DNA from 3 places in the Agrobacterium sp. LEGMi-208b genome. Region 1 is predicted to be linked to each of the others. Evidence: predicted binding sites of a transcription regulator. Region 1 holds the regulator's gene; each other region holds the start of a gene.

What was found. The regulator PhoB, encoded in region 1, activates phosphate uptake and scavenging genes when phosphate is short. The targets are predictions, from matches to a motif close to TGTCATNNANCTGTCAT.
Region 2: AC5YUO_RS13655 (ceramide glucosyltransferase) is a predicted target of PhoB. The motif match lies at 7,472-7,488, and genes of this name have one in related genera.
Region 3: AC5YUO_RS02055 (DapH/DapD/GlmU-related protein) is a predicted target of PhoB. The motif match lies at 4,495-4,511, and genes of this name have one in related genera.

The regions. Positions count from the first base shown of each region.
Region 1 covers NZ_CM183445.1:1,167,549-1,177,460, forward strand. Annotated here, with positions in the region: gene AC5YUO_RS05820 (2'-deoxycytidine 5'-triphosphate deaminase) at 1-123, opposite strand, end outside; SAM riboswitch at 197-275, shown strand; gene AC5YUO_RS05825 (O-succinylhomoserine sulfhydrylase) at 318-1,502, shown strand; gene apaG (Co2+/Mg2+ efflux facilitator ApaG/CorD) at 1,736-2,128, shown strand; gene AC5YUO_RS05835 (Hsp33 family molecular chaperone) at 2,178-3,167, opposite strand; gene argF (ornithine carbamoyltransferase) at 3,409-4,326, opposite strand; gene AC5YUO_RS05845 (aspartate aminotransferase family protein) at 4,384-5,583, opposite strand; gene AC5YUO_RS05850 (GcrA family cell cycle regulator) at 6,014-6,547, shown strand; gene phoB (phosphate regulon transcriptional regulator PhoB) at 6,928-7,611, opposite strand; gene phoU (phosphate signaling complex protein PhoU) at 7,642-8,367, opposite strand; gene pstB (phosphate ABC transporter ATP-binding protein PstB) at 8,463-9,278, opposite strand; gene pstA (phosphate ABC transporter permease PstA) at 9,293-9,912, opposite strand, start outside.
Region 2 covers NZ_CM183445.1:2,787,617-2,797,528, reverse strand. Annotated here, with positions in the region: gene AC5YUO_RS13705 (sugar ABC transporter ATP-binding protein) at 1-295, shown strand, start outside; gene AC5YUO_RS13700 (ABC transporter permease) at 301-1,290, shown strand; gene AC5YUO_RS13695 (ABC transporter permease) at 1,287-2,252, shown strand; gene AC5YUO_RS13690 (sugar ABC transporter substrate-binding protein) at 2,286-3,215, shown strand; gene AC5YUO_RS13685 (YcbK family protein) at 3,457-4,719, opposite strand; gene AC5YUO_RS13680 (VOC family protein) at 4,876-5,316, opposite strand; gene AC5YUO_RS13675 (cold-shock protein) at 5,509-6,087, shown strand; gene AC5YUO_RS13670 (DUF192 domain-containing protein) at 6,087-6,569, shown strand; gene AC5YUO_RS13665 (BON domain-containing protein) at 6,630-6,878, opposite strand; gene AC5YUO_RS13660 (DUF982 domain-containing protein) at 7,092-7,361, shown strand; gene AC5YUO_RS13655 (ceramide glucosyltransferase) at 7,574-8,716, shown strand; tRNA gene AC5YUO_RS13650 (tRNA-Pro) at 8,770-8,846, opposite strand; gene AC5YUO_RS13645 (ETC complex I subunit) at 9,113-9,418, shown strand; tRNA gene AC5YUO_RS13640 (tRNA-Arg) at 9,467-9,543, shown strand; gene AC5YUO_RS13635 (hypothetical protein) at 9,674-9,912, opposite strand, start outside.
Region 3 covers NZ_CM183445.1:407,069-416,980, reverse strand. Annotated here, with positions in the region: gene AC5YUO_RS02065 (RNA degradosome polyphosphate kinase) at 27-2,273, shown strand; gene ppx (exopolyphosphatase) at 2,270-3,793, shown strand; gene AC5YUO_RS02055 (DapH/DapD/GlmU-related protein) at 3,825-4,457, opposite strand; gene AC5YUO_RS02050 (hypothetical protein) at 4,611-4,958, opposite strand; gene AC5YUO_RS02045 (YunG family protein) at 5,132-5,479, opposite strand; gene AC5YUO_RS02040 (esterase-like activity of phytase family protein) at 5,720-7,078, opposite strand; gene AC5YUO_RS02035 (adenylate/guanylate cyclase domain-containing protein) at 7,231-8,259, opposite strand; gene AC5YUO_RS02030 (hypothetical protein) at 8,466-9,071, opposite strand; gene rnd (ribonuclease D) at 9,151-9,912, opposite strand, start outside.

The DNA.
Region 1 (9,912 bases):
CCTGAGATCGAGGCTGGCGGGCTGTACCTGATCGACATCGAGATCGGCCTCGCTCTTCAGCTTGCCGCCCGCAAACAGCGCCTTGATCGCGCCATCCGCCAAAATGCCCGTGGTTCTGGTCATGGTCATCATTCCTTTTTACGGCGACAAAACCAAAAGGAAAGCATTGACGCAAGCCGGTAACGGCAGTATGGCAAGCTTATCCCGTGGTGATTTGGCCGGTCGGCTTGCAGCCACGTTAAACAAGTGGCTAAAAAGACCGGGTGATTGAACCGGTCTGCTTTTGCGGCCGGTTTTTTTGTTTTGAAGGGGATCACATGAGCAATAAATGGCGCCCGGCAACCCAGCTGGTTCACGGCGGTACGCTACGCTCACCGTATGGTGAAACGTCGGAAGCGATCTATCTGACCCAGGGTTTCGTCTACGAAAACTCCGAAGCCGCCGAAGCGCGCTTCAAGGGGGAAACGGACGGTTTCATCTATGCCCGCTATGCGAGCCCCACCAATGACATGTTCGAAAAGCGCATGTGCCTGCTCGAAGGCGCTGAAGACGCCCGCGCACTTGCCTCCGGCATGGCTGCCGTCACCGCCGCCATCATGTGCCAGCTGCGCGCCGGCGACCACATCGTTGCCGCACGCGCCCTCTTCGGCTCCTGCCGCTGGGTGGTCGAGACGCTTGCGCCGAAATACGGCATCGAATGCACGCTGATCGACGGACGCGATCTCGGCAATTGGGAAAAGGCGATCCAGCCGAACACCAAGCTGTTCTTTCTGGAAAGCCCGACCAACCCGACGCTCGAAGTGGTGGATATTGCCGGCGTGGCGAAGCTTGCCAACCAGATCGGCGCCAAGGTGGTGGTCGACAACGTCTTTGCGACGCCGCTTTTCCAGAAGCCACTCGAACTCGGCGCGCATATCGTCGTTTATTCCGCGACGAAACATATTGACGGCCAGGGCCGCTGCCTGGGCGGCGTGATCCTTTCCGACAAGAAGTGGATCGAGGAAGAGTTGCAGGATTATTTCCGCCATACCGGCCCAGCCATGTCGCCGTTTAATGCCTGGACGCTTCTGAAAGGCATCGAGACCCTGCCGCTGCGTGTGAAGCAGCAGACGGCCAACGCCTCTAAAATTGCCGATTTCCTCGCCGATAACGGCAAGGTCGCCAAGGTCATCTATCCCGGCCGCGCCGACCATCCGCAGGCTGATATCATCGCCCGACAGATGTCCGGCGGTTCGACGCTGGTGGCTTTCGAACTGAAGGGCGGCAAGGAAGCGGCCTTCAAGCTGCAGAACGCGCTGGAAATCGTGAAGATTTCCAACAATCTGGGCGACGCGAAGAGCCTCATCACCCATCCCGGCACAACGACGCACAAGAACCTTACCGACGAGGCGCGTGCCGAACTCGGCATTTCCGGCGGCACGCTCCGCCTTTCCTGCGGCATCGAGGACACCGACGATCTGCTGGAGGATCTGGCGAAGGGTCTGGCGGCCGTTTCGGCCTGAAAATTCAATCGGCAAATCGCCATGGCCTGACCGCGTGTCGGGCCATGGTTCACCTGCACGGTCCAAAAAGACCGCATCAGGCAACCAATATTTACCTTTTCCGTTATCCCTAACGGTGGAAAACAGCGCAACAGGAGACGCCTCCTGCCCGTCAAGTCATTCATTTTCTTGACGATAGCCAGAGCCTATAGTGTAGGATGTGGCGGCAGGCATAATATCGAGGTGTGGCGCGTATGTATCGTGCTCTGACAAGGGATATCGAGGTAACGGTCGATCCGTATTATCTCGAGGAACAATCCGACCCGGATGACGATCGCTACGTCTGGGGCTATAAAGTCGTGATCGCGAACAATTCCGATATTCCGGTTACCCTCGTCAATCGCTATTGGCACATCACCGATCAGAACGGACAGGTGGATGAGGTCTATGGGCCGGGCGTCGTGGGTGAGAAGCCGCATCTGAAACCGGGCGACAGCTACGAATATTCCTCCGGCTGCCCGCTGGATACACCTTCCGGCCTGATGTTTGGCCATTATGAAATGGAAACGGAAAACGGCGAGGTGTTCAACGTCACCATACCCGCCTTTTCGCTGGATTCACCCGGCCTGATGCGGGTTCTGAACTGACCCTCACCCGGCAATGAAAAAGCCGCGCCCTTGAGGACGCGGCTTTCATTCAGGCATTTTCAAATTCGCTGACATCGTAGCGATAGGTCGTGGAGCAGAACTCGCAGGTCACGGCAATGGCGCCGTCTTCCTCGCTCGCCTTGATCTCCTCGGCGGTGAAGCCTGACAGCACGCCCTTGATCTTGTCCCGCGAGCAGCTGCAACGGTCGAAAACCGCCTGAGGATCATAGATACGCACGCCGCTCTCGTGGAAAAGCCTGAAGAGAAGGCGTTCCACCGGCACCTGCGGATCGGTTAACTCGTCGGTATCCACCGTGTTCAGCAGCGTGACGGCTTCCGTCCAGGCATCGTCCTCCTGCACCTCGTGACCGCCCTCGTCGCCATCGCCGCCATGCAGGTCGCGCATACGCAGCCGCTCGGGGGCCTGCGGCAGGAACTGCGCGATAACGCCGCCCGCGCGCCAGCCATGACGCGGCTTGCCTTCGCCATCACGGTCGAAGAACTCGGCAACGCCCAGCCGCACGCGGGTGGGAAGCTGTTCCGACTGACGGAAATACACCCCGGCAATGTCTTCCAGCGAGGAGCCATCAAGCGGCACAATACCCTGATAAGGCTGCATGCCCGCACCCTGATCGATCGTGAAGGCCAGAATGCCGTTGCCGAGCAATTGCTCCGGCGACGTCGCCCCCGCCGCAATCGCCTCCGCCAGCCGCTCCTCATCGAAACGGGCATAAGCGCGCATGCTTTCCGGCGCGGTGAAATCCGCGACCAACAGGTCGACCGGTCCGTCACCCTTGGTCTGGACGGTCAGCTTGCCGGAAAACTTGAGCGACGTGCCGATCAGCGCCGTCAGAACGGTCGCTTCCGCCAGCAGGCGGGCGACCGCCGCGGGATAGTCGTGCCGTTCGAGGATGGCGTTCAGCAGCGGACCCACCTGTACGGCGCGGCCGCGCACATCCAGACCTTCGACCTGAAAGGGCACAACCTTGTCGTCGCCAGCAAAATCGAGATCGTCCAGTTCAACCGTTACATCTGCCATGTCATACTCCCTGGCGCAGCCGTGGCGCCGCTACCGTCCAAAAGTCCGGCTTTTAAAATGTGCTTTTTCCGCTTGTCGCACAGAGACCCGGGAAGAGAAACCGCCTCCGGGGAAAAACGTGCAAATCGTGATGATGGCCCGCCAGCAAAACCGACGAGCCTCTTCGAAGTCCCACAGATGGTAATCTATGCTGCCAAGTTCAAGCACCCGGCCTGACGCGTATCAGACCGGGGGATCCTGGTCAGAGGACGCCCATGCACCATGCGATGATGGACTTCTGCGCATGGAGACGGTTTTCCGCCTCGTCGAAGACCACGGATTGTGGACCGTCGATCACCGCATCCGTCACTTCCTCCCCGCGGTGCGCCGGCAGGCAATGCATGAACAGCGCGTCTTTTTCCGCCTTCGCCATCAGGGTTTCATTCACCTGATAGGGCTGGAAGATATTGTGGCCGCGCGCCTTGTGTTCCTGGTTCATGGACACCCAGGTATCGGTGACGACGCAATCCGCACCCGAAACGGCCTTGTCGGCATCATGGCACAGCATGATCTCGCCGCCATTGTTGCGCGCCCAGTTCAGGAACTTGTCATGCGGTTCGGAGCCCATCGGCACGGCCATCGTCATGCGGTAACCGAAACGGGCCGAGCCTTCCACGAAGGAATGCAGGACGTTGTTGCCGTCACCCGTCCAGGCAATGGTCTTGCCTTTGACGGGGCCGCGATGTTCCTCGAAGGTCATGATGTCAGCCATGATCTGGCAGGGATGCGTGTCATCCGTCAGGGCGTTGATGACCGGCACCGTCGCATGTTCGGCAAGCTCCAGCAGGCGCGAATGATCCGTCGTGCGGATCATGATGGCATCGACATAACGCGACAGGACCTTGGCCGTATCGCCGATCGTCTCGGCGCGACCGAGCTGCATTTCCGTGCCGGAGAGGAAAAGCGTCTCGCCACCGAGCTGGCGCATGCCGACATCGAAGGAGACGCGGGTGCGGGTCGAAGGTTTTTCGAAGATCATTGCCAGCATCTTGCCGGCAAGCGGCTTTTCCGCCGTTCCGGCCTTGGTGGCGGCCTTGCGCGCCCGGGCATCGTCGAGAATTGCCCGCAGGTCCTGCGAGCTGACGGCCGACAGGTCGAGAAAATGTTTAGGTGAAGCCATTTCAAACTGTCCCATGCTCGCGAGCCTCCGGGAAGAGGCCCGCCCTTTATTGTTTCCTCAGGCGATTTTCGCCTGTTTCGCTGTCAGGGAGGCGGCGGCCGCTTCCACGCGTGCCAGGCCCTCGCGGGCCTCTTCCGCCGTGGTGACGAGCGGCGGCAGAAGACGGATGACGTTGTCGCCCGCCGGCACGCCCAGCAGATGCTCGGCGCGCATGGCCTGCAACAGCTCGCCCGACGGGATCTTCGCCTTGATGCCGAGAAGCAGGCCTTCGCCGCGAATTTCCTCGATGACATCAGGATAACGATCCTTCAGCGAGGCAAGGCCCTGGCGGAAGACCAGCGCGACATCACGGACCTTTTCCAGAAAGCCCTCCGAGAGGACGACATCAAGCACCGCATTGCCAACAGCCATGGCCAGCGGGTTGCCGCCATAGGTGGTGCCATGCACGCCTGCCGTCATGCCGGAAGCGGCATCCGCCGTCGCAAGGCACGCGCCGAGCGGGAAACCGCCGCCGATACCCTTGGCAACCGCCATGATATCAGGCGCAACACCCGTCTGCTCATAGGCGAAGAGCTTGCCCGTACGGCCGACACCGGTCTGGACCTCATCAAAAATCAGCAGCATGCCATGCTCGTCGCAGAGCGACCGCAGCAGCTGCAGAAATTCTTTGCTGGGCGCGCGAATGCCGCCTTCGCCCTGAATGGGCTCTATCAGAAGCGCGGCCGTCTCGGCGGTGATGGCGGCCTTCAGCGCATCGACATCACCGAAGGGCACCTGGTCGAAACCCTCGACCTTGGGACCGAAACCTTCGAGATATTTCTGCTGACCACCGGCGGCGATCGTCGCCAGCGTACGGCCATGAAAGGCGCCTTCGAAGGTGATAATCCGGAATTTTTCCGGATGTCCCTTGGAATAATGATAACGGCGCGCGGTCTTGATCGCGCATTCCAGCGCTTCCGCGCCGGAATTGGTGAAGAAGACCTTGTCCGCGAATGTCGCTTCCGCCAGGCGCTTTGCAAGCTTTTCCTGGCCCGGTACTTCATAAAGGTTCGAAACGTGCCAGACCTTCTCGGCCTGGGTCTTGATCGCTTCCACGAGGTGCGGATGGGCGTGGCCCAGCGAGTTGACCGCGACACCGGCTGCAAAATCCAGATATCGTTCGCCGCTTTCCGTGAACAGCCAGACGCCCTCGCCTCGCTCGAAGCGCAGGGGGGCTCTTGCAAATGTATCGAACAATGGCGCGGCGGCTTCGGCCATGGCTGTATCACTCCTTGCGCGGATGCGCTGTCAGACGTTGTCAATAGGCCTTCGGGGTTATCCCTTGCCTGAAAATCAAAAATGCCGCCTCGCGGCGGCAGGGGCACTATTGTCACTTCGCCTGCCGATGTCAACAAAAGTCCGCGTTTCCCGGGCTTCTCAAGCACTAGTAGGAGGTGGCCGGTGAGGCCCAAGGTGTTGCCTTTCAGACTCAACTCGCCAGCAAGTTGGGGAAAACCGGAAAATCGATTCCAGATGATTCCCCCGACTCTTGCCACAGAGTCAGGCTGGCACTAGGTTAATCGCTAATTACTAGACTGCATTGCGGCGGAACTAGTCACCAAAAATCCGGCGGAAACCACGCTCGCGGCACGCCCGCGAGACGGAGAGGGATTCTGCCGACATTATACGCGACGAGCGGAGAAGCGGCATGAACTGGACAGACGAGCGGGTCGAAAAACTCAAGAAATTGTGGTCCGAGGGGCTTAGCGCCAGCCAGATAGCGGCACAGCTGGGCGGTGTCAGCCGCAATGCCGTAATCGGCAAGGTCCATCGCCTTAACCTGCCTGGCCGCGTGAAGGCCGGCGGCCCGGTGACTTCGGCGCGTTCCGCGCCCAAGCGCGCTGCCGCCCCTGCCCCACGCGCGACGAATTTCGCAACCCGCGTCAGCGCTGCCCCCGCACGGGCCTTGAACCGCTCCAACGCGGCAACCGCGCTGCACGAGGAGATCGATATCGAGACCGCCGAAGTTCTCGAATACGTTCCTTCCAAGAACGTGGTTACGCCAATTTCCCGTCGCCTGACGCTGACGGAACTGACGGAGCGCACCTGCAAGTGGCCGGTCGGCGACCCCTTGAAAGACGATTTCCATTTCTGCGGTTGTGAAGCACTGGAATCTTCGCCCTATTGCAAGTTCCATGCAAAGCTTGCCTACCAGCCGGTAAGCGAGCGTCGCAAGGCTTGAGTGTTGCGGCACGCATTTGACACTCAAAAACTACGGGCCTTCGGGCCCGTTTTTTTGTGGGAAAATTCAAGGCGGTTCCTCCTTGCAGCACGCGTTGTTTAAGAGGCGCTCCAATCCTTGTTCTTGCGCAATCTGCGGACGCAAACCGCGAAGCGTCCCTTACTGCAAATGCTCTGAATTCGTCGGCGGCGTGCCGCGCCCTTCCTGACTGGCTTCTCTGCGCAGTCCAAATCTCAGCGAACCGTCTATCGCCCCCAAGAATGACAGGGGTGCCGCATTTGCGGAAGGTTCAAAATCGAAAGGCCCGACACCCATTCCGGTCCCGGGCCTTCTGATTTTTGGGGAATTATCCCGAGTGAAACCATCGGTTTCGGTTTTGCTCAGGCTTCCATCGAATATCCAGCACCGCGCACGGTGCGGATGACATCCTGCATATGCGAAAAATTGAGCGCCTTGCGCAGACGTCCGACATGCACGTCGACGGTACGCTCATCCACATAGATATCGTGGCCCCAGACGCCATCCAGCAATTGCGAGCGGGAGAATACCCGGCCCGGAGAGGTCATCAGGAATTCCAGCAGCCGGAACTCCGTCGGGCCGAGGCGCACTTCGCGGCTTTTCCGGTGAACGCGATGGGTCTCGCGATCCAGTTCGATATCACCGCATTTCAGCACCGAAGACAGAACCTCAGGACGAGCCCGGCGCAGCATGGCCTTGACGCGGGCCATGAGTTCCGGCGTCGAGAACGGCTTGACGACATAATCGTCGGCGCCGGTGGCGAGGCCACGAACCCGTTCGCTTTCCTCGCCGCGCGCCGTCAGCATGATGATGGGCAGGCGTTCGGTTTCCGGCCGCATTCTAAGCCGCCGGCACAGTTCGATGCCGGAAACGCCGGGCAACATCCAGTCCAGGATGAGAAGATCCGGAATACGCTCCTGCAGCCTGATTTCCGCCTCGTCGCCACGGGGTATCGTGTCGACGTCATATCCCTCAGCCTCGAGATTGTAACGAAGCAGGACGCTTAGCGCTTCCTCGTCTTCCACAACTGCAATCTTGGGCACCATATGCTAACTCCGCAAGCCGCTGCTTGTCTGTTACTCGGTCACCGAACCGAGCGTGTTGGAACTGTCGTCCTTCGGACGCTCGCCCTCCGGCTGGCTGCCGGTGGTCATGTAATAGATCGTTTCGGCGATATTGGTGGCGTGGTCGCCGATACGCTCGATGTTCTTGGCGCAGAAAAGAAGATGCGTGCAGGTGGTGATGTTGCGCGGATCTTCCATCATGTAGGTCAGAAGCTCGCGGAAGAGCGACGTATACATGGCGTCGATTTCCTCGTCGCGCTCGCGGATGGCATTGGCCTTCTCGGCGGAGCGTGTGGAATAGACGTCAAGGACTTCCTTGAGCTGCACCAGTGCCAGCTCCGACAGATGCTCGATGCCGCGGGCGAGCTTGCGCGGCACGCCGGTTCCGGCAACCGCGATGACGCGCTTGGCGGTGTTCTTACCGAGATCACCGACGCGCTCGAGGTCGCCGGCGATACGCAGGGTGCCGATGATCTCGCGAAGATCGGCCGCCATCGGCTGACGTCTGGCGATGGTGACGATGGCCTTGTCGCCGATCTCCCGCTCGGAATGGTCGAGGATCGTATCGTCGGAAATGACCTTCTGCGCAAGTGCGGCATCGGAATTGACGAGCGCACGCACGGCGTCGGCGCACATCTGTTCCGCAAGACCGCCCATTTCCGCGATGCGGCGCGTCAGAAACTTCAATTCATCGTCATAGACGGAAACGATATGCGAATGGGTCGTTGTCTGTGTCATGGTCTAGTCCTCCGGCTTGGCCTGCATGCGCGTGCCCAGAGCGGGCACGGCAGAGGCACCAGTCTTGTTCGGTTTCGATAAAGCGCCGGCCGGGATCAGCCGAAGCGGCCCATGATGTAATCCTGCGTGCGCTGATCGTCGGGATTGGTGAACATCTTGTCGGTTTCGTTTTCCTCGACAAGATGGCCAAGATGGAACATGGCCGTGCGCTGGGAAACACGGGCCGCCTGCTGCATGGAGTGTGTGACGATGACGATCGTGTAATTGGTGCGCAGCTCGTGGATCAGCTCCTCGACCTTTGCGGTCGCAATCGGGTCGAGCGCCGAGCAGGGCTCGTCCATCAGGATCACTTCCGGGCTGACGGCAACCGCGCGGGCAATGCACAGACGCTGCTGCTGACCACCGGAAAGGCCGGTGCCGGATTCGTGCAGGCGATCCTTCACCTCGTTCCAGAGACCCGCCTTCTGCAGGCTCTGCTCGACGATCTGGTCCATATCCGCCTTGTTGCGGGCGAGACCGTGGATGCGCGGGCCGTAGGAAATATTCTCGTAGATCGACTTCGGAAAGGGGTTCGGCTTCTGGAACACCATGCCGACACGGGCGCGCAGTTCCACGACGTCGATCTGCTGATCGTAAATATCGTCGGTGTCGAGCGTGATCTTGCCGGTGACCCGGCAGCCGTCGATCGTATCATTCATACGGTTCAGGGTACGCAGGAAGGTGGATTTACCGCAGCCGGACGGGCCGATCAACGCGGTCACCGTATTTTCCCGAACGTTGAGGTTCACGTCGTAAAGCGCGCGCTTCTCGCCGTAATAAACCGAAACGTCCTTGCCGATCATCTTGTATGAGACTTCATTCATTTTCTTGTCCAGCGCCTTTTCAACTGCTGCTTCCGACAACATGTTCATTGCTCAAGCTCCCTCTACCAGCGCCGTTCGAAGCGGCGACGCAACAGGATTGCGCCAACATTCATGACGATGAGGAACAAAAGCAGGATGATGATAGCGCCGGATGTCCTTTCGACAAAGGCGCGCTCGGCTTCGTTCGCCCACATGTAAATCTGCACCGGCAGGGCCGTGGACGGATCCATCGGCGTTGTCGGGTAATTCGCGACGAATGCCACCATGCCGATCAGCAGCAGCGGCGCCGTTTCGCCCAGCGCGTGGGCGAGACCGATGATGGTGCCGGTCAGGATGCCGGGCATGGCAAGCGGCAGCACATGATGGAAAATCGTCTGCATCTTGGACGCGCCGAGACCGAGGGCTGCGGCGCGGATCGACGGCGGCACGGCTTTGAGGGCTGCGCGGGTCGCGATGATGATCGTCGGCAGGGTCATCAGCGTCAGGACGAGACCACCGACCAGCGAAGCCGACCGCGGAAAGCCCATGAAGTTGATGAAGACCGAGAGACCGAGCAGACCGTAAACGATCGAAGGAACGGCCGCGAGATTGTTGATATTCACCTCGATAAGATCCGTCAGACGGTTCTTCGGAGCGAATTCCTCAAGATAGATCGAAGCGGCAACACCGATCGGCAGCGACA
Region 2 (9,912 bases), 1.4 Mb from region 1:
CCAGCAGAAGGCGATCATTTCACGCTGGCTGGCGGCCGGGCCGAAGGTGCTGATCCTCGATGAGCCGACACGCGGCGTCGATGTCGGCGCGAAGGCGGAAATCCACCGCATCATCGGAGAACTCGTGGCCGGTGGCATGGCCGTGGTGATGATTTCCTCGGAACTGCCCGAAGTGATGGGGGTCTGCGACCGGGTGGTGGTCATGCGCGATGGACGCGCCTCCGCCCCCATCGCGCGCGGAGACGTGACGGAAGAGCGCATCATGGCGCTTGCAACAGGAGAAGAACCAGCGTGACCGAAATGACCGCGATCACCGAAAAACAAAACGTCGCCCCGCGCTTTCATCGCGGCGGGCGGCTGGCCGGCCTGTTCGCCAAAGGCGGCCTCCTGCTGGCCATTCTTCTCGTGACCCTCTACGGCTCGCTCTCAAGCCCCGTCTTCTTCACCACAGGTAATTTCATCAACATACTGACATCCATGGCCATCGTCGGCATCGTGGTCGTCGGCATGACCTTCGTTCTCGTCACCGGCGGGCTTGCGGATCTCTCCGTGCCGGCGACCATCGCCTGCGGTGCGATCCTTTCCCTGGCGTTGCAGCCGGAGATCGGCGCCCTTCCCGCCTTCCTGGTCGCGGTCGCACTCGCCGGCGCCTGCGGTCTCATCAACGGATTGCTGATCGGTTATATCGGCGTCAATCCGATCATCGCGACCCTCGGCCTCGGCACCATCATTCTTGGCATCGTGCAGGCGGCTGTCGGCGGCGTGATCGTTTATGGAACGGACCCGGCCATCGCCGCCTTCGTCAAAAGCCGCATCCTCGGCGTTCCGCTTGTCGTGCTGGTGTTTCTCGCCGTAGCAGCGGCCGGCCATTTCGTCCTTTCCAGCACCGTCTGGGGCCGGTGGACGCTGGCAACCGGCGGCAATTACCGCGCGGCGCGGGCAAGTACCGTGCCGGTCAGGGCGGTCAAGGCCGGGGCTTTCGTCATCACCGGGCTGGCGTCCGGCCTCAGCGGCGGCCTGCTCGGCCTTACCCTGCAAAGCGCGCGTCCACTGGTGGGAACGGGATATGAATTCAGCGCCATTACGGCCGTCGTGGTCGGCGGCATCTCCATCATGGGCGGTTTCGGCTCCGTGCCGCGCGCCATAGCCGGCCTCGTCCTCGTCCAGCTCTTGACCAATGTCATGGTGCTGCAGGGAGTTCCGACCCCCATCCAGGGTTTTGTCCTCGGGTTGCTCATCGCTTTCGCGGTCGCTCTCGATGTCGCGCTTCGCCGGAGGTCCGTGGCATGAACGAATTATTGTCTGCACTGTCCCGTTATCGCGTAACGATCATATTGGGCGCGACGCTGGTCATTGCCGCCCTCACCGTACCCGGCTTCGTCAGCCTCACCACCGCCAGCCTCGGCCTCGATCGCGGCGCGTCGATCGGCATCGTCGCGATTGGCCTGACGGTGCTGCTCATTGCCGGCCAGATCGATCTTTCCGTCGGCGCGGTCTTTGCGCTCTCCGGCATCGTGGCGATTTCGCTGCAGGCTGAGCTCGGCATATGGCCGGCGGCCGCGCTCGGGGTACTGACCGGCATCGCCGCGGGTGTCTTCAACGGCATTCTCACAGTCGGCCTGAAGATCAACGCGCTGGTCGCGACGCTGGCCAGCATGCTGATTTTCCGCTCGCTGGCCCATTGGATCACCGGCAGCCAGCCGGTTTCAGGCACCGATATCATCTTTGCCGTTACGCTTTCGCATGTCTACGCGGAATTCTTCACGGCCCGCAGCGCCCTGTTTCTGGCCGGCATCGTGCTGCTCGATTTCTGGCTGCGGCGCACCGTTTCGGGCCGCAACCTTTTCGCGGTCGGATCGAACCCCGCCGCCGCCGAGGCAAGCGGCATCTCATCCGGCCGGACGCTGTTCCTGAGCTTCGTTTTCGCGGGCGCGCTAGCCGGTCTGGCAGGCGTTTTCGAAAGCCTGACGACCAATACGGGTTCGCCGGTCTTCGGCGCGGAAATCACCGTCGTCATCATTGCCGCCGTGGTGGTGGGAGGCACCCGGCTGGAAGGCGGTCGCGGCTCGGCACTCGGCACGCTCGGCGGGGTTCTGACGATTGCGGCGCTGACCACGGCGATGGAGTTCCAGTCCGTACCCGCCTATGTGCAGCAGATCGTCAACGGGCTGATCCTGATCCTGCTGGTCGTGCTCGACCGCACCGTGCGCGCAAGGCCGCGTCCGGCAATGCCGATACTGAAATCCCTTTAACCAGACATGTCACTTAAGGAGGAGTTTGTGATCATGAATAAAAAGACCCTGTTTGCCGGTATGGCGACGCTTATTGTCTCGGCCGGCTTCGCCGAGGCCAAGACGGTGTGTTACGTCACGGCCGCCGATTCCCATGCCTATGTCACGCCGGCCAACAAGGCCATCGATGCACGGGCCAAGGAACTCGGTGTTGAGGTTCTCAGCCTCAGCCAGAATTTCGACGTCCAGACCGGTGTGCAGCAGATCAATACCTGCATTGCCCGCAAGGCGGCCGGCATCATTTTATGGCCGCTCGATCCGCAGGCCTATATTCCCGGCCTCGCAAAGGCCAAGGCGGCCGGCATTCCCGTCAATCTCATCAACTCGCCGATGAACGACGCGGCCAAGCCCTTCATCACCTCCTTCACCGGCCCGGATGTCTATTCGGAAGGTGAAATGGCGGCCGAGGCGCTCCAGAAGGCGCTGAACGGCAAGGGTTCCATCGTCATCATCGCCGGTCAGGCCGGCAATGGCACCACCATCGGCCGCGTCGACGGCTTCAAGGCCAAGCTGAAGGCGCTCGGCAGCAAGATCGAGGTTCTCGATACCGTCAATGCGGATTTCGACCAGCAAAAGGCGCTCGTCGCCAGTCGTGACCTGATCACCCGTTTCGGCGACAAGATCGCCGGCGTCTACGCCAATGACGACACCATGGCGCGCGGCTTCATCGACGCCTGGAAAGAAGCCAGACCCGGCAAGGCCACACCGCCGATCGTCGGCATCAATGGGCAGAAAGACGCCTTCGAGTCTATCAGGAACGGCGAAATGTACGCCACCATCGTGCAGTCGCCGATCGAGGATGGCCTGCTGGCGATCAACGCCATGGCAGATATCCTGAACGGCAAGAAAATCGACGCCCGGCTGCCTATCCCGCTGACGGTTGTAACGAAGGCGAATGTGGAGAAGGAAAAGCCCGCCTTCTGAACGATGCAGCATCGGCCCGGTAAAGGCGGATGTCTTCATAGCCAGATATAGAAAATGCCGCGCAATTATTTTCGATTGCGCGGCATTTTATCTTCATCGGCGGAAATCTGTGTGCCGAAGCGCGTTGAGGCCAAGCGCCGCCGCCCAAAACTCCCGCCAGCCATCCTTTGCCGGTCTTCAGGCCGAGAGGCTCAGCCCCAGAAAGCGTCGGGTTTGATATTCCGGCCAAGCCGGCCAGAGATCATTTGCGCGCAGCGGTGCGGCGGCAGCGCCAGTTCCAGTCTCTTGGCTCACCCGTGTCCATATGGACGGATTCGGTGTGGCAATAGGTGCCGACGCCACCGCGTTCCGGCAGGGAACGCAGATAGGTCGCAAGCTCCCATTTGGAGACACCCTTGATCTGGATGTCGGCGGCATCGCAGGTATAGTGCTTGGAGCCCTGCCTTATGCCCTTCGGCGGGCGATAGCCCGAGGTGACGATTGCCGGGCTGTTGTAGTGGCGCTCCACATCCTTGATCATCCGCACCAGTTCCGGCTTGAAACAGCCGACTTCGACACGGTCCGTCTGCAGGAAAAGCCCGTTCGGGGCAACGCGGGTAAGGCCGGAGAGCGAAGCGAGCTTCATCAGGCCGGTCGGCTGGTCATCCTCTTCATCGAGATGGGCATCGTCGAATTCGTCGGACATCATCGAGCGGCCGGAAAGCGCGATACCCATCGTCCCGTCCGCGGCTCCGGGCAATGCGGCGACCTGCATATTGCCCGCCGTACCACTTTCAATCATCTTCGGCAGGCGTTTCTTGGCCGCTCCGGCGAAAAATGCCGCAAGCGTCACGCCCTTACCCTCGCCTTCCTTGCCCCCATCCACGGCTGGCTGCGGAGCAACGGCCGCAAACTGTTCCGAGGCCGACTGTGGTACGGGCACCGGAACCGGCTGACGATTTTCGCTATGCTGTTCCGCCGGCGCCTGCCCGGCCGCCGGGACCGGAACCGGCGCTGTCACCGGTTGAGGTTGCGCCGCCTGCACCGGCGCCGAATAGACGCTGCTGACGGCGGGAGTGATCCTCTGGGTAGTGCCCGCAGCAGCGGCTGTGCCCGGCGTCGCTGCAGCACCGGCGGGCGCTGCGGCAGATGCGGTGGAATAAATGCTTGTTGTCCCCGCGGAGATCGCCGTTGGCTGCGTCGTCAATCCGCCAATGTCAGGGGCGGCGCCATAGGCCTGCGCCGGACCGCCCGATGCCTGCGGCTGGGCGGGCGCGGCCGCGCCGGCTGCCGATGCCACGGCGGGATCCACATAGTGCCCCGGTTGCGCGCCGGCCGCGGCGGTGGCAGCGGCAGACGTGGCGGCTTGCGGCTTATGTTGTGCGGCGATTTCCGGTTTTTTGGTCGCGGCGGCCATCTCGTCGTCGGTCACCGCCGAAACGCATCCGGAAAGCCCGAGCAGCGAAACCGCGATGACGAGACGCTGACAGACCAGGCGTCCTTTCGCGCTCTCGACAGTTTTCATGGGTGGCCTCCGTATCTTGCATTTCCAACAGCAGCACGGGAACGGGCGCGTGTGCTTCCCCAAAACGGGACTGGCCGTTTCGATTCGCGGACTATGCCTCATCCCCTCGGGACAAGGCAAGAGCACCCGAAAATGCCGCTACTCACCGGAAAATCCTCACCAGGAACCGGTATTCTGCATAGATATCCACGGTTCGGCTGGTGCGAGGCTTTCGCCCTTCTGCAGAATTTCGAAGGAAATACCATCCGGCGAGCGCACGAAGGCCATGTGCCCGTCGCGCGGCGGCCGGTTGATGACGATGCCGTTCTGCTGCAGGCGGGCGCAGAAGTCGTAGATATTGTCGACTTCATAGGCCAGATGGCCGAAGTTGCGGCCGCCGGTATAATCCTCGGTATCCCAGTTATAGGTGAGTTCGAGGCACGGCGCCTTGTTTTCCTTCGCCGCAGCAATGTCGTCGCGCGCCGCAAGAAACACCAGCGTGAATCGGCCTTTTTCATTCTCGATTCGGCGTATTTCCGTAAGACCCAAGAGGTCGCCATAGAATTTCAGTGATTCGCCAAGGTCTTTGACGCGAACCATCGTGTGCAGATACCGCATTTTATTCCTCTCCATTACACGGGTCCGGAGCCGTTAAACACATGATGGCAAGCCCCGGACAAGGACGGCGACATAAAAGCAGGTGCGTAAATCAAAAACTAGGGCTTGCGTGAAACCGTTACCAAGATGTTAATCTGGCGCACAGGAATCAGTTGACCGGTGTATGGCGCGTAATCGAGGGGTTGGCAGGATATGGCTGATAGGATGTCATCGAAAACGATAGTCGATGTCGAGGACCTTTCGGGCGATGCCGTGGACCTGACCGAAATCACCGGCGTCGTGAAGTGGTTCGATGTCGCCAAGGGTTTCGGCTTTATCGTGCCCGACAACGGCACGCAGGATGTGCTGCTGCACGTCTCCTGCCTGCGCCGCGACGGTTACCAGACCATTCTCGAAGGCACGCGCATCGTCGCCCTCATCCAGCGGCGCGACCGCGGCTTCCAGGCTTTCCGCATCCTGTCCATGGATCAGTCGACCGCCGTTCATCCCTCGCAGCTGCCGCCGGTGCGCACCCATGTGCAGGTGACGCCTTCGAGCGGGCTTGAGCGCGCCATCGTCAAGTGGTTCAACCGTACCAAGGGTTTCGGCTTCCTGACGCGCGGCGAAGGAACGGAAGATATCTTCGTGCATATGGAAACGCTGCGCCGTTTCGGCCTGACGGAGCTTCGCCCCGGCCAGGTGGTGCTGGTGCGTTACGGCGATGGCGACAAGGGCCTGATGGCGGCGGAAATCCACCCCGACAACCCGGTTTCCATCGGGATGTCGCATTGATGTCCGCCCTGCCCCATATGGTGAAAAGCGCCATCATGGCGCTTCTTTTTTTCACGCTCGCCGGAGCCGTCCAGGCCCAGCAACAGCAGACATTCACCTCAGAACCGCTGCAGATTGAAACCGCCGGGGGAAAGAGCCACGATTTCACTGCCGAACTGGCGCTGAACAACGCCCAGCGTGAACAGGGCCTGATGTTCCGCAAGAGCATGCCGCTTGAAAACGGTATGTTGTTCGACTTCGGTGAGCCGCGTGACGTCGCCATGTGGATGCGGAACACGCTCATCCCGCTCGACATGCTGTTCATCGCCCGTGACGGCCGCATTACCCATATTCACGAAAACGCGGTTCCGCATTCGGAAGCGATCATCAGCTCCCGCGGGCCGGTAAAATTTGTGCTTGAGCTGAATGGCGGCACTGCGAAACGCTATGGCATCAAGCCGGGCGATATGGTCCGCAGCGCACAAATCGGCAACCGGAAATGACATTGCCGCGTTATTGCGTCTGAAGGAGCCGGACGAGGTTTCGCCCGGCTGGCGCAATGTTCAGTAAACCGGCTCGATATGGCTCAGAATCCGGCAATTGGAAATGGAAGCGGCAAGATTGATGGCGATGTCGATCGCCTCAACCGAATCAGCCGTGCCTTCCAGATAGATCACGTCATTTTCGACAGTCGCCGAAATACGCGACTTCTCGAGACCCGATTCGAAGGCCAGTGCCGAAGTGATCGCCTGGCATACGCCGGCCATGCGGTCTCCGAAGAAGCTTTCCTGAATGCCTGACAAATTGAACATATACGTTCTCCTTCTTATGGACATAACAACGCCCTGAGGGCGGTTTTGTTCATCTCCGGTTCATCTATTTGTTCATCTTCCATTCATCTTGGAAAATTGGAACCCCCCGACCGATCACATTTTAGGTGATCGGGAACCATTTCGTGAGGCGGGCATTTCGCGCATGGGAGTAAAAACCGCCATGAAGGCGTGTGAAACAGGGAGGAGAATGACATGCTGATTAACAGAACGGAGCCGTGTCACCATGCCTCGTGGATGAAGCCGGTGGCGATCCACCTGCCGCTTTGTGTTGCCGTGGAAATTTACAGCCCGCTGGTGGCGCTCGACATGCTGATGTACCGCTGGCCCGAGGAGCACGGGCCGGAATATGAGGAGGCGCGCAGGAACTGCCTCGATGCCATCGCCGGCAGGTGCGACATCGAGAAAGCACGGGAATCGTTTCTCATTGCAAGCAGTCATGCCCATATCCTGAACGTCCACTAAAATTCACTGACCGTCATGATGATTGGGCCCTTCTCCACGGAGGGCTTTTCTTTGCGCGGCGCTGCCGCGACGCCCTGATGCACGGCGCGGCCCTCCTCGCCTGTTGATCATGACATGTAACTGTCACGCAAACGTTATAATCGGCAGGGACGAATTCCATGGAATCGATTGGCGGGAGAACCGCCGAAAGCTTGGGAGTGGAACTGGCCAGCATGGAAACTGTCTTTGCCCTTTGCGCAATTCTGCTCCTCGGCTTCAATCTTCTCGGGGTCATTCTGGCCGGCTGGCGACTGACGAGGCGGGATGCGGAAAACGATCTTGTCCGGCAAAAACCGCCCGTCTCGCTGGTGGTGCCGCTGCGCGGGGTGGAAAACTTCACGCCCCTGACGCTGTCACGCGCTTTTGAGCTCAACTGGCCGAATTACGAGTTGCTGTTTTGCGTCGCCGATGAATTCGATCCCGTGATCGAGGAAGTGCGCAAAGCCCAGTTGGCCTTCCCCACGGTTTCCATGCAATTGCTCATCGGTGACGACCGCATCAGCGCCAATCCGAAACTGAACAATTGCGTCAAGGGCTGGCGCGCCGCCCAACATGAGTGGGTAATTCTGGCCGATTCGAACGTGCTGATGCCGAAATCCTATATTGCCACCATGATGTCGGCCTGGCGGCCCGATAGCGGGCTGGTCTGCTCGCCGCCGCTCGGCTCCCGGCCGGCGGGTTTCTGGGCGCATGTCGAATGCGCCTTCCTCAACGGCTCTCAGGGCCGCTGGCAATATGCGGCTGAGGCGATCGGCATGGGTTTCGCGCAGGGCAAATCGATGTTGTGGAACAAGCCGTTCCTGGAGGACAATGGCGGCATTCGCGCGCTCGCCGCCGAAATCGCCGAGGACGCCGCCTCGACGAAGCTGGTTCGGAGCGCCGGCCGCAAGGTGCATCTGGTCTCCGCCCCGTTCGAGCAACCGCTTGGCCAACGCCATGCCGGCGAAATCTGGTCGCGCCAGACCCGCTGGGCACGGTTGAGACGCGTGACCTTCCCGCAATATTTCGCACCGGAAATCCTGACCGGCGCGCTTCCGCCACTTCTTTTCGCGCTCGCCGCCGCTGCCATGATGGATGTGAACCTCGTGGCAACGGCCTTTGCCGTACTCGCCCTCATGTATGTGCCGGAACTGGCGCTTGCCGCGCTCAATCGCTGGCCGGTATCGCTCCATACGCTGCCGGCCATGATCGCCCGGGACATGATCATGCCCGTCGTCTGGGCGCGCAGCTGGATCGGCAGCGCGGTGGCATGGCGCGGCAATGTCATGACCATCGGCACGGCGGAAAGCACGCTGGCTGGACCGTCAACGGAATAAATCACAGCTATTTGTAAGAGGTTACGCCGGAAAGCTGATGTTTTGCTTTAAAATGGTCGGAGTGGAGAGATTCGAACTCCCGACCCTCTGGTCCCAAACCAGATGCGCTACCAGACTGCGCTACACTCCGCCGAGGCGATGGCTGGGGAATACACGGTTCACCCGAAGTCCGCAACAGGGAAATTCATCTTTGTTCAGCGACGGCCCTGATCGGCGAAACGTGACCGCGAAGCGGCGGGGCGCGATAGGACAGCAAGGGGATAATCGTCTTGACTCTCACCCGAAGTCAGTCCATTTCAAATTCAACGTTCCTGACACGATTTGGTTATTCTATTCAGGTACGTGATGAATAATTCGGGGCGTTTCGCCCCGCTGTCCAACCGGAGCAGTTTCGACATGTCTGCGAAGATTTACCGCCCTGCAAAAACCGCCATGCAATCCGGCAAGGCGAAGACCAATGTCTGGGTTCTGGAATTCGACGCCGAGGTTCCGCGCAAGATCGATCCGATCATGGGTTACACCTCCAGCTCCGACATGAAGCAGCAGCTGAAGCTGAATTTCGAGACGCAGGAACAGGCCGAAGCCTATGCCCAGCGCAAGGGCATCGAATACCGCGTCATCCAGCCGAAGGAAGCGACCCGCAAGGTGGTTTCCTATACCGACAATTTCCGTTTCAACCGCACCCAGCCCTGGACGCACTGAAACACGACGATCAAAGTTTTTGCCGGAGTATCGATTGCCCGGCATGACGGCCCCTTAGCTCAACTGGATAGAGCAACTGCCTTCTAAGCAGTAGGTCGCAGGTTCGAGTCCTGCAGGGGTCGCCATTTTTCTGCAACGCCAGATATGTCCGGATTATCTGAAGGACTCCGAAACTCAGCGCTTGGCACCTCTGGACTCATTCGGTTTACAATCAGCCCCTCATGAGGGGTCAGGCACCTGTCGCAAGGGTGCGGATCAGCTACGCTTCGCGAACAGATTTGGTGCGGCTGCCACAGCCAGTCCCAATGCGGCGGATATGAAGCCGATAAAATCGGAGATCGTTTTCAGCTCACCTTCGAAGCCCATCCCCTGCAGTAATAGGCTTGTTCCGTAAAATAGGGGCAAGACGAACCCGAAGACAGTTATCAGGAATAGCGCAACTCTCTGGACAGCCAGCGTCGTCGGACGCGTTGGTTTCCACCGAAGCAGCAGGA
Region 3 (9,912 bases), 760 kb from region 1:
ATACGGGCAAGAAGGACGATCGCGCGATGCAGCAGGATCACGGGACGGAAACAGGTCAGGGGATGGAACAGGGAATGGACGCTATCGTGCAGGAAGACTTCAACAAGGTTCAGCCGGCAACCGAGGGCGAAAGCCTGTGGGACAGCCCGGCGCGTTTCATCAACCGCGAATTCTCCTGGCTCCAGTTCAACCGTCGCGTTCTCGAAGAAACGCTGAACACGGATCATCCGCTGCTGGAGCGGCTGCGTTTCCTGTCCATTTCCGCCGCCAATCTCGATGAATTTTTCATGGTCCGCGTCGCCGGCCTCGAAGGGCAGGTGCGCCAGAAGATCACCGTCAAGACACCCGACGGCAAGACGCCGGCCGAGCAGCTCGAAGATATTCTGAAGGAAATCGACAATCTGCAGATGGAGCAGCAGGCCTCGCTTGCCGTTCTGCAGCAATATCTTGCCAAGGAAGAAATCTTCATCGTGCGCCCCGCCGCATTGTCGGATGCGGACCGGCTGTGGCTCGGCACCGAATTCGAGGAACGTATTTTCCCGGTGCTGACCCCGCTGTCCATCGACCCTGCGCACCCGTTCCCCTTCATTCCGAACCTTGGTTTCTCGATGGGCCTGCAGCTCGACAGCGTCAACGGCCGCGAGCCGATGACGGCGCTCCTGCGCCTGCCGCCGGCGCTCGACCGCTTCGTGCGCCTGCCGGATGACAAGAACGCCATCCGCTACATCACGCTCGAAGATGTGGTCGGCCTGTTCATTCACCGGCTTTATCCCGGCTATAGCGTCCGGGGCTTCGGCACGTTCCGCATCATCCGCGACAGCGATATCGAGGTGGAGGAAGAGGCGGAAGATCTGGTCCGTTTCTTCGAAAGCGCGCTGAAGCGCCGCCGCCGCGGTTCCGTGATCCGTATCGAGACCGACAGCGAAATGCCGCAGTCCCTGCGCCAGTTCGTGGTGCATGAGCTTGGCGTGCCGGATAACCGCGTCGCCGTTCTGCCCGGTCTGCTCGCGCTCAACACCATTTCGGAAATCGTGCGTGCGCCGCGCGACGACCTGAAGTTCGAACCCTATAACGCCCGTTTCCCGGAGCGTGTGCGCGAACATGCCGGCGATTGCCTCGCCGCCATCCGCGAAAAGGACATGGTGGTTCACCATCCCTATGAAAGCTTCGACGTTGTGGTGCAGTTCCTGCTGCAGGCGGCGCGCGACCCGGATGTGCTCGCCATCAAGCAGACGCTCTACCGCACCTCCAATGACAGCCCGATCGTTCGCGCGCTGATCGATGCGGCCGAAGCCGGCAAATCCGTCACCGCGCTGGTCGAGCTGAAGGCGCGTTTCGACGAAGAGGCGAATATCCGCTGGGCGCGTGACCTGGAGCGCGCCGGCGTGCAGGTCGTCTTCGGCTTCATCGAACTCAAGACCCATGCCAAGATGTCGATGGTGGTGCGCCGCGAGGATGGCAAGCTCAGAACCTATTGCCACCTCGGCACCGGCAACTATCACCCGATCACGGCCAAGATTTATACCGACCTGTCCTTCTTCACCTGCAACCCGAAGATCGCCCATGACATGGCGAATATCTTCAATTTCATCACGGGTTACGGCGAACCGGAAGAGGGCATGAAGCTCGCCATTTCGCCCTATACGCTGCGCGCCCGCATCGTGAAGCACATCAATGAAGAGATCGAGCATGCCAAGCGCGGCGCGCCGGCGGCGATCTGGATGAAGATGAATTCGCTGGTTGATCCTGAAATCATCGATGCGCTCTACCGCGCCAGCGCGGCGGGCGTGGAGGTCGATCTCGTCGTGCGCGGCATCTGCTGCCTGCGCCCGCAGGTTCCCGGCCTGTCGGACAATATCCGCGTCAAATCCATCGTCGGCCGCTTCCTCGAGCACAGCCGCATCTTCTGCTTCGGCAACGGTTTCGGCCTGCCTTCGGACAAGGCGCTGGTCTATATCGGCTCGGCCGACATGATGCCGCGCAACCTCGACCGGCGTGTGGAAACGCTGGTGCCGCTCACCAATCCCACCGTGCACGAGCAGGTTCTTTCACAGATTATGCTGGGCAATCTCATTGACAACCAGCAGAGCTACGAGATACTTGCGGACGGAACGTCGAGGCGCATCGAGGTGCGTAAAGGCGAAGAACCGTTCAACGCGCAGCACTATTTCATGACCAATCCCAGCCTTTCCGGACGTGGTGAAGCCCTGAAGTCCAGTGCGCCCAAATTGATTGCCGGGTTGATTTCGTCCCGCAAGAAACAGGCTGAATGACTCGATCAGAAGCACAGGGGCGGCTGACCGGCCTTGCCCCCGTTTCCGTCATAGATATTGGTTCGAACTCCGTTCGTCTCGTCGTATATGAAGGTCTTTCCCGCGCCCCCGCGGTGCTGTTCAATGAAAAGGTCCTGTGCGGCCTTGGCAAAGGGCTGGCGCTGACGGGGCGTATGCATGAGGAAGGCGTCAGCCGGGCGCTGATGGCGCTCAGGCGTTTTCATGTGCTGTCCGAGCAGGCGCAGGCGCAGAAGCTCTATGTGCTGGCGACGGCTGCTGCGCGTGAGGCGGAGAACGGCCCGGATTTCATCCGTGAGGCTGAAGCCATTCTCGGCTGCGAGATCGAGGTTCTGTCAGGCGAAAAGGAAGCGCTTTATTCCGCCTATGGCGTGATCAGCGGTTTCCATGATCCGGACGGCATCGCGGGTGACCTCGGCGGCGGTTCGCTCGAACTCATCGACATCAAGGGCAAGAGCTGCGGCGAGGGCATCACCCTGCCGCTCGGTGGCTTGAGGCTTTCCGAGCAATCCGATGGCTCGCTGGAGAAAGCGGCCACCATCGCCAGAAAACATGTTAAATCCTTTGCAAAGCTTCTGGCGGCGGGCGAGGGGCGCACCTTTTATGCCGTGGGCGGCACATGGCGAAACATCGCCAAGCTGCATATGGAAATTACCGGCTATCCGCTGCACATGATGCAAGGATATGAATTGCCGCTGGAAGAAATGCTGAATTTCCTGGAGGAGGTCATCGTCTCCCGGGACAGCAAGGATCCGGCCTGGCAGGCGGTTTCCAAGAACCGTCGTTCGCTGCTGCCCTTCGGCGCGATTGCCATGCGTGAAGTCTTGCGGGTGATGAAGCCGGCAAAGATCGCCTTCTCCGCGCAGGGCGTGCGTGAAGGGTATCTCTATTCGCTGCTGACGGAAGCCGAGCGCGAATCCGATCCGCTGCTGGTCGCGGCAGATGAGCTTGCCATCCTGCGCGCCCGCTCGCCGGAACATGCGCGCGAACTGGCGGATTGGAGCGGCCGCACCTTCCCGGTCTTCGGTGTCGACGAGACGGATGAGGAAAGCCGTTACCGGCAGGCGGCCTGCCTTCTTGCCGATATCAGCTGGCGCGCCCATCCGGATTATCGCGGATTGCAGGCACTCAACATCATCGCGCATTCCTCCTTCGTCGCAATCACCCATCCCGGCCGCGCCTATATTGCGCTTGCCAATTATTATCGCTTCGAAGGTTTGAACGACAACGGCACCACCCAGCCGCTCGCCGTCATGGCGGGCGACCGTTTGCAGGAGCTTGGGAAACTGCTCGGTGGCCTGCTGCGCGTCGTCTACCTTTTCTCGGCCTCGATGCCGGGTGTCGTCGATCACCTGAAATTCCGCAAATCCGGCAATCCCGATCTGGACCTGGAATTCGTCGTGCCGCACGATTATTGCGATTTCGCCGGCGAGCGGCTGGATGGCCGCCTGCAGCAGCTGGCGAGACTGACGGGCAAGCGGCTGGCCTTCGTATTCGAGTAACGAGCGGCGATGCCCTGTTTTGCGGCGCTGGTTACGACCAGCGCTCGCAAAAGGCTTCGATGTCGCTCGACTGAAAGTCGGAAAGCCTGGCTATGATCGTTTCGAAGGGCCAGTCCCACCATGCGATTGAAGCAAGTTTTTCCGCGATGGATCGCGAAAATCGCTCGCGAATGATTTTTGCGGGGACGCCGCCGACGATGGTGTAGGGTGGCACATCTCTGGTAACAACGGCCCCGGCGGCAAGTACGGCGCCATCTCCAACCTTGACGCCCGGCAAAACGATAACCCCGTGACCGATCCAGACATCGTGACCGATGATGGCGCGATCCTGTCTCCGCTGGTTAAAAAAGGCGTCGTCGCGCACCGCATCGGCGGCGTAATATTCCGGGCAATAGCTGAAACGATGCATCGATGGCCGGTCCATCGGATGGTTGGGGGCGCCTATCCTGACCTCCGCGGCGATGGCGCAGAACTTTCCGATTGTCGCATCTCCCACCATGCAACGGGGGCCAAGATAGGAATAATTCCCGAGTTCGGCATTGTGCAGGGAGGTGTCAGCCAGAATTTCGCAGCATTCGCCGATATTTGAATCTCTTATGCTCGCCGTCGCATGGATGACGGTCTCTGCGATTTTCGGGCGCTTGATCGGTGCGGTCGAATCCATTCCAGCCTCCGGATTTGCGTCTGCTTAACCGGCGATGATGAAGGCGCTGTGACGTGGAATGGCCAAAGAAGTCCGGTCAGGCCGGGCATTCCTTCCAAATGCAGGCCTCGCGCGATGCCGCGTGAACCGAATCTTGTCTTCCTGCAGGATGTGTCACTCGCCCGGGACATCCGCAGCGGCAGGTTTTTTCTTAAAGTAGTGGTCGGATATGTTCTGAGCGTTCCGAATGATGTGGCCGGCGATTTCGGGGTCTCCCCCCTCGAAGGTCTCCGGGTTCGCCCCGCATAACATCAGGAAGAGTTGCTGGTGTGCGACAGCGGCAAAATAGTCATGAGGCGGTGGCTGCATGTCTGAATCGGCGGCCTGGAATGCCTCGGCGACCTCCTTGCTGGTGCGCTCGAGCGCCGCGTGAATGGTGGCCATCATCGCGGCTTCTTTGCGGTGCAATAGATCCTGAATTTGCCGCTCCGCCGGTGTCAGGACCGGGCAACTCTCATTCATCGAAATCTCTCCTGTCGGTGCGCCCATTTCGCTGACCGATAGTATCGTGTGGATTGTGTCGGCTTTGCGGGAAAGACTGAAATCGTGGTGGCGAAACGAAACACAATAGCTGAACGCATGCCGGGTTTCGCCGGGCGAAACGGCAACAGACTGGCAGTCCTCGCGCAAAGGGTTCAGCCGTGCCCCAGCGCCTTGCGGATACACGCGCTGAGATAGGCATATTGCAACGGCGTTATCGTCGCCATGGCTTCCGTGCGGCTGGCAAGCCTGTCCTGATAGCCGACCGGAATATCGAATTGGCTAAAGGTGAAATCCCAGCGGGTGCCTTCGACGATATTGTAAAAATGGTCGGCACCGCTGACAGCGGTTTTGGCAAGCTCACCGCCAAAAATATCCTGCACCACCAGCGCGGTGACGCTGCCTTGGCCCTTGGCGGGGTTTTCGCGCGACCAGAGGCCGCTCGTCTCGCCCGACCAGCTTTTCTTCAGGGCGTAATAAAGTCTCTCTGCATGGTCCTGCATGAAACGTCTTCTTTTCCGCAAGCATGTTTCGGTCAAAGCATTTCCAGCAAAATTGTGCTCGGTTTTGCGTCTGGAAATGCGTAAAAACAAAGAGTTAAAGCAATGGAGTGAACCGGTGTTCACCGGAATTGCTCTAACTCCGGAGAATCGGAACGGAGCGCCCTGCAGACGTCAGTGTCTGCCGGGGCGCTCCGTCCGGATCTTTGGCGGCTGTCAAAGCGAGTGACAGCAGCCCTGGTCTTATTTCGCGTCGAGCAGGTCCTTGACTTCCAGCAGCACGAATTCGTTGTCGTCAGCCTTGTCCAGCGCACGGCCGGCCGAGAAGGGCAGGTTGTTGTCATTGCCGACGATGATATGCGTGGCATCGACGCGGTCGACATTCTCGATGGTAACGAAAGGCATGTCGTAATAACCGTTGCCGCCACCCTGACGCTTCTTGTTGTCAGGATCGGAAACCTTCATCAGGTCGATATAGCCGATCTTGCGCGCGGCCTTGCCGACATTGGCGTCGTTGAGTTCGATCTTGTAGATGCGCTTCAGCTTGGCAGGGCGGGCGAAGCAGTCCGCAGCCGGAGCCTTGGGGTCGGCGCAGGCCTTGTCGGCCGTGCCGGCGCCATTGTCGCGCTCGATGACGAGGGCGGTGGCCTCGTCCAGCATGTTGAAGTCGCCGATCGCCTCGCCGCCTTCCGCCAGCGGATAAAGCCAGCTGCGGCCGGTCCATGCCTTCTTGGCGGTGTCGAGTTCGATGATGCGCAGCGCGGTGGCGCCGTCTTCGGTTTTTTCCACCTGGCCGTCGGCCATGTAGAGCGGGCCTTCCAGCAGACCGTAAAGCTTCGAGCCATCCTTGGAGAGGGCCATGCCTTCATAACCGCCGGAACGCTTGAGATTGAAGGTAGGCATTTTCTGCGTCGGGTTGCCGGGCAGGGCGAGAGCCGGATGGTCGGGAGACTTGACCTCGATGTCGCCAGCCTTGGTGGAAATCACGTCGGTCAGCTTGCCGTCGCGGGTGAATTTCAGGATGTAGGGGCCGAATTCCTCACCCACCCAGAAACCGTCAGCGACCGGCTGAATGGATTCGACGTCGAAATCCGCACCCGTCAGGTAACGCTTTTCAGTGCCTTCGAGAACGATGGGGAAGGGCGCCTTCATGTCGGGGTCGGAGAGGAACACGGTTTCAAGCGCGTTGACCTTGCCGGCATCCCAATCGAGCTTCAGATGGTGAAACATCAGCATGGCGTCGCTGGAATTGAGCCTGGAACCGAAACCGTTATCGGAAAGGCTCCAGAAGCTGCCGTCGGGCATGGTCTTGATGCCGGAGAAGCCCTGCATCGGCTGGCCGTTGAACGGCATGGAAAGGCCGGTCAGGCGCACGCCATCCTTGCCCGGCACGGTGCCGAGACCTTCGGCGCGCTTGCGGTCGGCGGTCGTGAACTTGGCGGAGGTCTTGAGATGTTCAGGCGCATCGGCCGGCGCCGCGATCATGGTGTTGGCCGGCAGAATGGCGTGGGAGACCAGCTTTGCCGGAAACTCCTTCTCAGCCGCATAAGAGGTGGTGGCAAGTGCGAGAACCGCGAAAGGCGCGAAAAGAATGTGCTTCATGATGGAGACCCCTCGATACCTGTTGAAGACAGGATTGACGCGATAGGGTCGTCGCATGACAGGCAGGTGATTGTCGTTTGAAGCTTTGATGAATTTTGATGACGGCCATCATCGGCAGACGGGCCGCATGGCTTTTTTGCCGCCGATGGCGCTTATGCGGCGGGCGCCTGATATTGGCTGAGCGTGCAGACGCCGAGCGTCTGGCCACGGCCCTTCACCGCATGTTCGCCGAGATATTCGCTGCGCACGCCCTTGGGAAGCACCAGCTGATGGGCGAGATCGGCGGAAATCAGCACGGGATGGCCGAGCATCTTGCTCAGCGATTCGAGCCGCGAGGTCGTGTTCACCGTGTCGCCGAAATAGGTGATCTTGTGATGGTCAACGCCGATTTCCGCCGTGATGACCGGCCCGCCATGGATGGCGAAGCGCAGGCGCGGCACCTCGCCGAAGCGGGAGAGCCACATGTCGCGGGTGTTTTCAATGGTCGCCTGAATATCGAAAACGCAGCGCACACAGGCCGCCCGCCGGATCGCCATGTGATAGGGCCAAGTGATGATGGCGGCATCGCCAATATAGTCGTCGATGACGCCGCCGTGTTTTCTGACCGGCGCCGCATAGCTTGCAAAGATTTCGCCGAGAAATTCCTGGGCCTTCAGGTCGCCATGGGTTTCGGCGAAAGAGGTGGAACCGACGAGATCGATGAAGATGAAGACGCGGTCTTCGCTGACGGGGCGGCGATAACGGCCAAGAATGAGATCGATGAAGATATCGCGGCCGAGAAGCTCACGCACCCGCATGATGAAGACGATGATGCCGCAGACGATAAGGGTGAAGATCAGCGTCTGCACTTCCGCATGCACCGCCCGTTTCCAGGTGCCGGGAAAGATCCCGCTCAGCCACAGGATCGTGCCGCCGAGCCCGAAGCCGCAAAAGACGAGGATGGCGTAGATGATGAGGCCGACGGCGATATAGGCCGGCGTCGGCAAAGCGCTCACCTGCCGCGACAGGCCCGGCATGATATAACCGCGCTCGAAGGCGAGGATCGGCGCGCAGGCAAACAGCGCATAGGTCGCCCCGATGAGTGCGCCGCCACCATATTCCAGAAAAGCGTAGGCCACGCCGCTGCCGGCCACGGCAACGAAGAGCACCACGTAATCCAGAATGGGCAGCAATTTTCTCATATCAGTTCTTGATCTCGGGAAGGGGAGGCTTTGGTCTCGGGAAAGAAAGGCAGGCCGCTCCCTTCGGGCGAAGCTTCTGTTCAGGTCATATGCGACATTAGTGTGGAAAAAGCGCCGCAAAAAGTGAGCAATCGGTAAGGTTGCATGAAGGATTGGTAAGGCTGTTGCGCTGTTGCCGCAAAATCGGCGTTGCCGCCGCTCTACGCCTAATAGGATGTTCTGTAATAGACGGTTTCAAGCGGGGATTGCGGCCGGTCGTCCTGCGAGCGGTTCGACCATTTGACGGGGAAGGCGGCAAAACGCAGCCGGTTGCCGTCGATCCATGCCCGGTCGAACAGGGTCTCTCCCTTGCGGGCGAAGGTGATGGCGGCGCAGGTGCGGCCGTCAACGTCGAAGGGAATGTTCTCCTTCCAGCCGCTCAAGCCGCAGCCCATGCCTTTCGGGTCGCGATTATAATGGTCGACGACGTCGCCGTCATTCGCTGTCATGGTGATCGCGGTGACTGTGTGGGCAAAGAGCAGGCCATCCTGGTCTTTCAGCCCGCCATCCAGCGTGCCTTCGTAACGCACCTGCACCGTGGGCTGCTGGCAGCCGCTGCGGGCATAGACCTGCGACACCGCATGCATGCGATTGTCGCGAATGGTGATGCGCGTGACAATGCCATGCCGGTCATTCTTGCCGATCTTCAGGCAGTCTGTCGTCCATTCACCCTGGAGGTCGACCTTGTCCTCGCCGGCCCGGGTGGGGAGGGAGGGGAGAATGCCTGCCGCCGCGACAAGCGTGGCGAGCAGCAGCGTGCGGGCAGGTTTCATGGCAAGACCCTCAAAGCGCGACCATCGACAAAGAGATGGGACGCGATGCGGGCGAAATTGGGGTGAGAAAGGCGGGCGGTTACGACTCGCTCGCCGCAACCTCAACTTCCACGGCCTCGACCTTCTTGCCCGCAAAACGCAGGGCGACTTCGCCATTGATGAGTTTCAGGGCCACATCGCCGAAGAGTTCCCGTCGCCAGCCGGTGAGTGCCGCTACGGTTGCCTTCTCGCCCTCGGCGGCGATCTTGTCCAGATCGTCGCTGTTGGCGATGACCTTGGCGGCGACGCCGTGCTTGTCGGCCGTCAGTTTGAGGAGAACCTTCAAAAGCTCCACGGCAGCGCCGGAGCCTTCCGGCGCGTGGCTGTGACGCGGTGCCTTCGGCATTTCTTCTTTCGGCAGCGCCAGCGCCGCATTCACGGTTTCGATGATGGCGGTGCCGGAGGCGGAACGCTCCCAGCCCTTGGGAATGGTGCGCAGCCGCGACAGCGCCTCGGCGTCCTTCGGCTGCTGCTGGGCGATTTCAAAGATCGCATCATCCTTGAGGACCCGCGAGCGCGGCACGTTGCGCGACCGCGCCTCACGCTCGCGCCAGGCGGCGATGAATTTGAGGATGGCGAGTTCCGTCGGCTTGCGCAGGCGCGATTTCAGCCTGAGCCAGGCATCGTCGGGATGCATGTCATAGGTGTCGCGTGATTCCAGAACATCCATCTCTTCGGTCAGCCACAGCGAGCGGCCTTCACGCTCCAGCTGTGCCTTCAGCGAGAGATAGACATCGCGCAGATGGGTCACGTCGGCCAGCGCGTAGTCCAGCTGTTTTTCGGTCAGCGGGCGGCGGCTCCA